Regions from separate parts of the Methylobacterium sp. FW306-05-D genome, predicted to be linked through region 2. Evidence: riboswitches for the same ligand, from Rfam matches in the RefSeq annotation. Region 2 holds a riboswitch; each other region holds the start of a gene.
The links. A riboswitch is a leader RNA that binds a small molecule or an ion and turns the genes downstream of it on or off. The one in region 2 is predicted to bind cobalamin.

Region 1: linked by a shared signal. The riboswitch ahead of AC3WLN_RS05045 (TonB-dependent siderophore receptor) and the one ahead of AC3WLN_RS13985 (CbtB domain-containing protein) in region 2 are both predicted to bind cobalamin.
Region 3: linked by a shared signal. The riboswitch ahead of AC3WLN_RS16150 (TonB-dependent receptor) and the one ahead of AC3WLN_RS13985 (CbtB domain-containing protein) in region 2 are both predicted to bind cobalamin.

The regions. Positions count from the first base shown of each region.
Region 1 is NZ_JBYSXL010000008.1:6,279-8,458, forward strand. Features, by position in the region: gene AC3WLN_RS05045 (TonB-dependent siderophore receptor) at 1-1,283, opposite strand, end outside; cobalamin riboswitch at 1,509-1,732, opposite strand; gene AC3WLN_RS05050 (hypothetical protein) at 1,924-2,180, opposite strand, start outside.
Region 2 is NZ_JBYSXL010000037.1:12,724-14,903, reverse strand. Features, by position in the region: gene cobO (cob(I)yrinic acid a,c-diamide adenosyltransferase) at 1-207, opposite strand, end outside; gene cobU (bifunctional adenosylcobinamide kinase/adenosylcobinamide-phosphate guanylyltransferase) at 204-716, opposite strand; cobalamin riboswitch at 823-1,015, shown strand; gene AC3WLN_RS13985 (CbtB domain-containing protein) at 1,072-1,248, shown strand; gene AC3WLN_RS13980 (CbtA family protein) at 1,276-2,031, shown strand; gene AC3WLN_RS13975 (DUF1636 family protein) at 2,024-2,180, shown strand, end outside.
Region 3 is NZ_JBYSXL010000048.1:20,301-22,480, reverse strand. Features, by position in the region: gene AC3WLN_RS16150 (TonB-dependent receptor) at 1-991, opposite strand, end outside; cobalamin riboswitch at 1,265-1,464, opposite strand; gene AC3WLN_RS16145 (hypothetical protein) at 1,540-1,851, opposite strand; gene AC3WLN_RS16140 (FdhF/YdeP family oxidoreductase) at 2,156-2,180, shown strand, end outside.

The sequences.
Region 1 (2,180 bases), on a different contig from region 2:
TCCTGGGCGTAGAGGGCCGTGCTGGTGATCCGCTCGAGGTTGTTGCGCCGGATGGTGATCGGCGGCAGAGGTTGGCCGTAGCGCGGATCGTAGATGTCGAGGCTGTAGGGGCTCTGGCGGAAGTTCGAGCGCTCGTAGACCACGCGGCTGTCGGTGCTCTCGCGCTCGAAGCCGAGGAGCACGGTGTGGCCGAATGCGCCGGTGGCGAAGCGCCCCACCACCTCGGCCTGGCCGATCGCCGTGTCCCAGCGGTAATCGCGAACATTCCGGTCGCGCAGCACCGTGCGGTTGTCGGCGGCGATGGCGCGGATCTCCGCCGATTCCCCGGCCAGCGAGCCGGTGTTGAAGTGGGTGGCGAGCCGCATCTGCCAATCGGCGTCGAAGCGGTGCTCGACCCGAACCTGCATCGTGTCCGAGCTCTGGTACGTGCTCTGGCCCGGCTCGCCGAGGAACCGGGAGATCGGCAGGAATCCCAGTTGCTTGTTGATCGCGATGACGCCCCGGTCGAACACGATCCGGTTGCGCAGGAACTCGGTCTCGACGGTGACCTTCGTGTCCGGCGTGACCTGCCAGCTCACCACGGGCGCGACGAGGAGCCGGTCGCCATCCACGAAATCGCGAAAGCTGTTCTGGCGGCCGCCCGCGACGTTGAAGCGGTAGAGCAGCGTGCCGTCCGCGTTGAGGGCGCCGCCGGCATCGACTGTGCCGCGGAACTGCTCGAACGAGCCCCAGAGGCCGCCCATCTCGACGAAGCGCTCGGCCGTCGGCTGCTTGGTGACGACGTTGACGAGGCCGCCCGGGTCGCTGCGCCCGAACAGGCCGCCGCCGGGGCCCTTCAGCACCTCGATGCGCTCGACGTTCTGGGTGTCGGGCGGCGGCGGCGAGCCCCGGTTGATCGGGAAGCCGTTGCGGTAGAGTTCCGAGGTCGTGGTTCCGCGCACGGCGTAGCTGAACACCGTCAGGCCGCCGAAATTATTCTGCTGGGCGACGCCGGGCGTGTAGTTGAAGACCCGGTCGACCCGGGTGGCGGCGAGGTCGGTGATCACCGCGCGGGGCGCGACGGTGACGACCTGGGGCACGTCGCGCTGGGGCGTGTCGGTCTTGGTGCTGCTCACCGCCCGGTCGGCCCGGTAACCCGGCGTCGGGCCGATCAGCCCGATCCCGGGGGCGAGGCCCGCCGCGCCCGTGGCCGGGGCGCCGCCCGCCCCTTCCACCGACAGCTCCTCCAGGGTGACGGCCTCCTGCGCCCGCGCCTCCAGGGCCGGCGAACCCGCCGAGAGCATCGCCGCGAGCGCGCAGCGCGAGCCCCGGCGCCCCGACCGCCGTCGCGCCTCGGCCGCGCGGGGCAGGTTCGGGATCGCGGCCTTCGCGGCGGACGGGCTCGGACGGAGGGACACCGGTGGCGCTCATGGTTGTCGAGCGACGGCCGAGCGGGTGCCCTCACGGGGATCGGATGCCTCGGCAGCCCGGCCCGTTCCAGCGCTCCGCCGGGACACCCCCGCCCGAGAGACATTTCATTGCCCGAGGCAGGCATCCTGGCTGCCGCCTCCTGGCGCACGGGTCGTCGCTCCCGCCCGGCCGTCCCGGTGCGATGCACCGGTGACTCCGGAGGGCGGGACCTCGCCGCCGACAGGTGCGGGGGCCGCTTCGGAAGCGCCCCGATGAGCACCCCGAAGTCCCTCTTCGCCCCCGGGGCCGACGACCCGCGGGAACCTTGGCCGGTGGACCTTTTCCCGTGGCCGGCCGGCAAGTCAACGGGGCGCACTCGATTTTTTGCAACGTTGTAACGTTATGAGCCCCTAAGCCTGATCACGGTTGCGTTGGGTCCGGGAGGGTGACCCGACAGGGTAAATGCACCAAATAGAATTATCACTGATTAAGTGTTTGAATAAATGAATTGATTCGGTAAGCGCTATTTGAGGGTTAATCTAGGATGCGTAAGACATGTATACGGATTGGTTTAAGCGTGTCATCGTTCATCCGTCTGCTCTCGACAAGCGCTTCGACTTTCACGCGCTCTAATTTCGAGAGGGCTTCCCGATCAACGCTTGGAGAAAGTTTTAAGCTAAGCCTCTTTGTAGACATCGCCCCAATATGAAGCCGGCCGGCCCAGCCTATTTCGGCTCTGTCACGGTCAGTTGCGCGGACTTCGAGGATTACGTCAGAGTAGGATTCGATCT
Region 2 (2,180 bases):
GAACTGCACCACGCCGACGCGCCAGCCGTGGCCCAGCGCCCGCAGCATCAGCCCGAGGGCCGCCGTGGTCTTGCCCTTGCCGGGTCCGGTGTTGACGATGAGGAGCCCCTTCTCGATCGTCTTCTCCGCGACCTCGGCGTCCTGCACGGCCTTGCGCTTCTCCATCTTTTCGCGGTGGCGCGCGGCCTCGGTTTCGGCATCCGTCATGGGGTGGCTCCGGGTTGGGGTTTCACGACCAGGGGAAGGCCCGCCACCGTGAGGACGACGTGGTCGGCTTGGGCCGCGAGGCGCTGGTGCAGGCGCCCGGCGGCGTCGCGAAACCGGCGGGCCAGCGCATTCTCCGGCACGATCCCGAGCCCGACTTCGTTGCCGACCAGGACCACCGGGCCGGGTGCCGCCGCGCAGGCCGCGAGCAGCGCGGCGGTGGCGGCCTCCACGTCGGCCTCCGACAGGATGAGGTTGGTCAGCCAGAGGGTCAGGCAATCGACCAGCACCGGCCCGGTCGCGGCGGCGACCGCCTCGGCCAAGGCGAGCGGCACGTCCTGCGTGATCCAGCCCTCCGGGCGGCGGGCGCGATGGAGCGCGATGCGCGCCCGCATCTCGTCGTCCCAGGCCTGGGCGGTGGCGAGATAGAGCCACGGGCCGGGACAGGCTTCGATCAGCGCCTCGGCATGGGCGCTCTTGCCCGAGCGCGCGCCGCCGAGCACGAGGGTCATTCGGGGAGTCGGGTGCGGCATGCGGAACGCTGTGCCCGAAATCGGGGCCTCCGGTCAAAGGCGGGAAACCCGCGCGGGCCGCGTTGTCAGCGCACCGGCAACCGCGTAGAAGCGTGGATCGGACGGTGCCCCGGCAACGGGGTGAAAAGGGAATGCGGTGAGGGGGCGACCCTGAAACCGCGGCTGCCCCCGCAACTGTGAGCGGAGACGGGACTGCCATCAGCCACTGGAGCGATCCGGGAAGGCGGCAGGACCAGCGACCCGCGAGCCAGGAGACCTGCCGCCCGAGAGTGGACCTGCCGTCCACCCGCTCGATGCTTGACGGCCGCCGGCGGGGCGGCCAGGAGATGACCCGATGTCGACCAACACCCTCGTCCTGACCGGCACCCGCACCAACGAGCGCCTCGGCGCCGTCCTCGTGGCCGCCTTCCTCGGCCTCGGCCTCGTGTTCATGGCGGGCTTCGCCCCGGCGATGGCGCTGCACAACGCGGCGCACGACTTCCGCCACAGCCAGAACTTCCCCTGCCACTGAGCGCCTGCGCTTAAGGCAGACAATCCCATGATCATCCGGCTCGTGTCGGCGGCCCTGGTCGCCGGCTTCCTCGCGGCCGTCGTCGCGACGGGCCTGCAGCTCGCGCTCACCTCGCCGCTCATCATCGCGGCCGAGCGCTACGAGACGCAGGCCTCCGCGGCGTCCGCCCTGCCGATTCCCGCATCGCTGATCGTGCGCGTCCACGGCGGTCACGATCACGGCACCCGCGACCCCTCGGTGGCGGGCGGCGAGGTCGCGCCCGACTGGCAGCCCGGCCCCGGCCTGCCGCGCATGGCCTTCACGGCACTCGCCACCCTGGTGGGCGGCATCGGCTACGCCCTCCTGCTCGGCGCCATGCTCCTCGCCTGCAACCGCGAGCCCAGCCCCGAGGCCGGCCTGCGCTTCGCCATCGGGGGCTTCCTCGCGGTGGCACTGGCCCCGGCGCTCGGCCTCGCGCCGGAACTCCCCGGCATGGAGGCCGCGCCCCTGGCCGACCGCCAGTTCTGGTGGGTAATGACGGCCGCAGCCACCGCCATGGGCCTCTACCTCATCGCGATCCGGCGGGCGCCGATCTCCATCGCGGGCGGCATCGTCCTTCTGGTGGCGCCGCACCTGGCCGGCGCGCCGGAGGCGAGCCACGCCGCCTCGAACCTGCCCGCGTCCTACGCGGCGCAATTCGCCGCGCGCTCCCTCGGCATCGCCTTCGTGTTCTGGGCGGTGATCGGGCTGGCCTATGGCTGGGCCTGGGGCCTGTTCGGCCGGAATCGGCCGGTTCATGCCTGAGCCGGAATCCATCGCCCCCGTCACGCTCTACGTCTGCGCCACCTGCCGGGCGGCCGGCGACGTCTCCGAGCCGCGCGCCGGAGCGCTCCTGCTGGCCGCCCTCCAGGAGGCGGTGAGCACGGGCGCCCATCCGGGCATCACGGTCGAGG
Region 3 (2,180 bases), on a different contig from region 2:
ACAGGCTGCCCGGGACGGTGTGGCTGACCTCGCCGCCGCCGAGAACGCGGCTGTCGCGCTGGCGGAACTGGTCGCCGGCGACCGGGTCGTTGAGGAAATAGGTGAAGTCGTTGAACAGGTTCATCCCGTAGCGGATCACGTAGGCGCTCGCCCGGGTGATGCCGGCCTCGCTCGTCCGGCTCCAGCGGCCCGAGAGCGAGAAGCGGCCGGTGTCGCCGCCATCCGTGGGGTTCAGGCTGCCGAAGCGGCCGATGATCCCCTCCGCGACCGCCCGCTCCGGGATCTGGTTGGTGGCGTTCCACTTCGCCCAGTAGGCCATGCCCGTGACCGCGAAGCCGTCGAGGGCCGTGCCCTGGCTGTAGCGGACGACGCCGTTGAGCTTGGCGAGCCGGTCCGGCACGTCCCAGGGCCCGTCATAGGTCTGGGCCTCGCCGGCGACCAGAAGGTTGCCGGCGCCGAGGGGCGCGGAGGCGATGCTGAGCGCGCGCTTGTAGCCGAAGCTGCCGAAGGAGGTCAGGGCGAGGTTCTTATCGACCGTGTCGAGATAGTCGATCCGCACCGAGCCGGCCGAGGCGAAGTCGCCGTCCCGGACGAAGTAGGGTCCCTTGTGGAACTCCACCGCGCCGACGAGCTCGGGGATGAGAAAGTTCAGATCGGCGTAGCCCTGGCCGTGGGCGTGGGTGCGCATGTTCACCGGCATGCCGTCCACGTGAAGCGCGATGTCAGTGCCGTGGTCGAGGTTGAACCCGCGCAGGAAGAACTGGTTGGCCTTCCCCTCGCCGGAATGCTGGGTGACGATGAGGCCGGGCACGCTCTCCAGGGCCTCGCCCGGCCGGGTGATCGGCCGGCTGTTGAGCGCCGCGCCCGAGAGGATGCCGGCGCTCGCCGCATCGACGGTCCGCAGGCCGCCCCCGATGCCGGTGACGCCGCCGACGAAGCCCGCATGGGCGGCCGGTCCGCTGCCGCCGGTGGCCGGGGCCTCGGCCGTCACGGAGAGTTCGGCGAGGTCCGCCTGCGCGGACTGGGCGACGGCGCTCCGGACCCCGGCGCCGCAGCAGGCGAGGCCGGCACAGGAGGCCAGCAGCCAGGATCGCAAGGCAGGACATCGCAAGGCAGGGCTTGGACGGGTCAGCGACCCGGAACGGGAGGACGGCATAAGACCTCGAGCGACGTCTGTGGCACGTCACCGCGAACGAGGCCGGCCCGGATGCCGCACGGCATCCACCCCGACACCCACCGGGACACCCCGCCCGATGCGTTTCGCGTGTGACCACGACTGACGGCAGGTCTCCTGGCTCGCGGGTCACCGCCCTCTCATCGTCTTCCCAGGCCGGATGGGCCCAGTGACGTGCTGATGAGGGGCTCGCCGCTCACAGTTGCGGGGGCAGCCGCGGCCTCGGGCTCACACCCTCACCGCGTTCCCTTTTGATCCTCGTGACCGAGGAACCGTCGCGGGACAGGAGGCCCGATGGGCCGCGGCAGCGTCAATGGCCGCGCGTGGTTTTCGGGCCGGTGTGCCCGGTGCGCGACAGGAGACCCTCAGCGCCGGCCGTCCGGTTTTCGCACAGGCTCGCGCCGATGCCCGGTTCCGGCCAGCACCGCGCCGCCGGCCGCGAGGCCGAGCAGGATCCACTTCAGGGGAAGCCGCTCCGCGCCCTCGCTGCGCTGGGGCTCGGTGACCATGTGGCCGGGCGGGAGCTCGACCCCGGGCTTGCCATAGGCCCGCGCGTCGGCGATCTGCTCGGCCGACACGGCCCATTCGGCGCCGATCTGGCGGTCATGCGCCATCACCGCGAGGCCGACCGCGAGGGCGACGGCCGCCGCCGCGAAGATCCTCACCGGCGTCCTCATGTCCCGCGCTCCCGCATCCCGGGCGTCTCCGCCGCCGTTTCGGCCCGAGGGTTAGGCGATCGGCCGGCGCTTCGCCAGGGAGCGGCCCCGGCGACGGGCCACCCGGTCTCCCGCAATGCGGCTCAGAACGATTTTAACCTGCCGGTCACCGGCTCTGCAAAAAACGCATGGGACCCCTAACGGCATGACTGGCCTGCGTTTTCGCGTGATTGAGTGCCCGCGCCGCATCGCGATATCGCTGGGCGGCTAGGCTCCGTTCCGCGACCGATCCTCGGCCGCGCGGGCCCGTCCCAGAGACCCGTTCATGGATCACCCGGTCGCGACCCCGA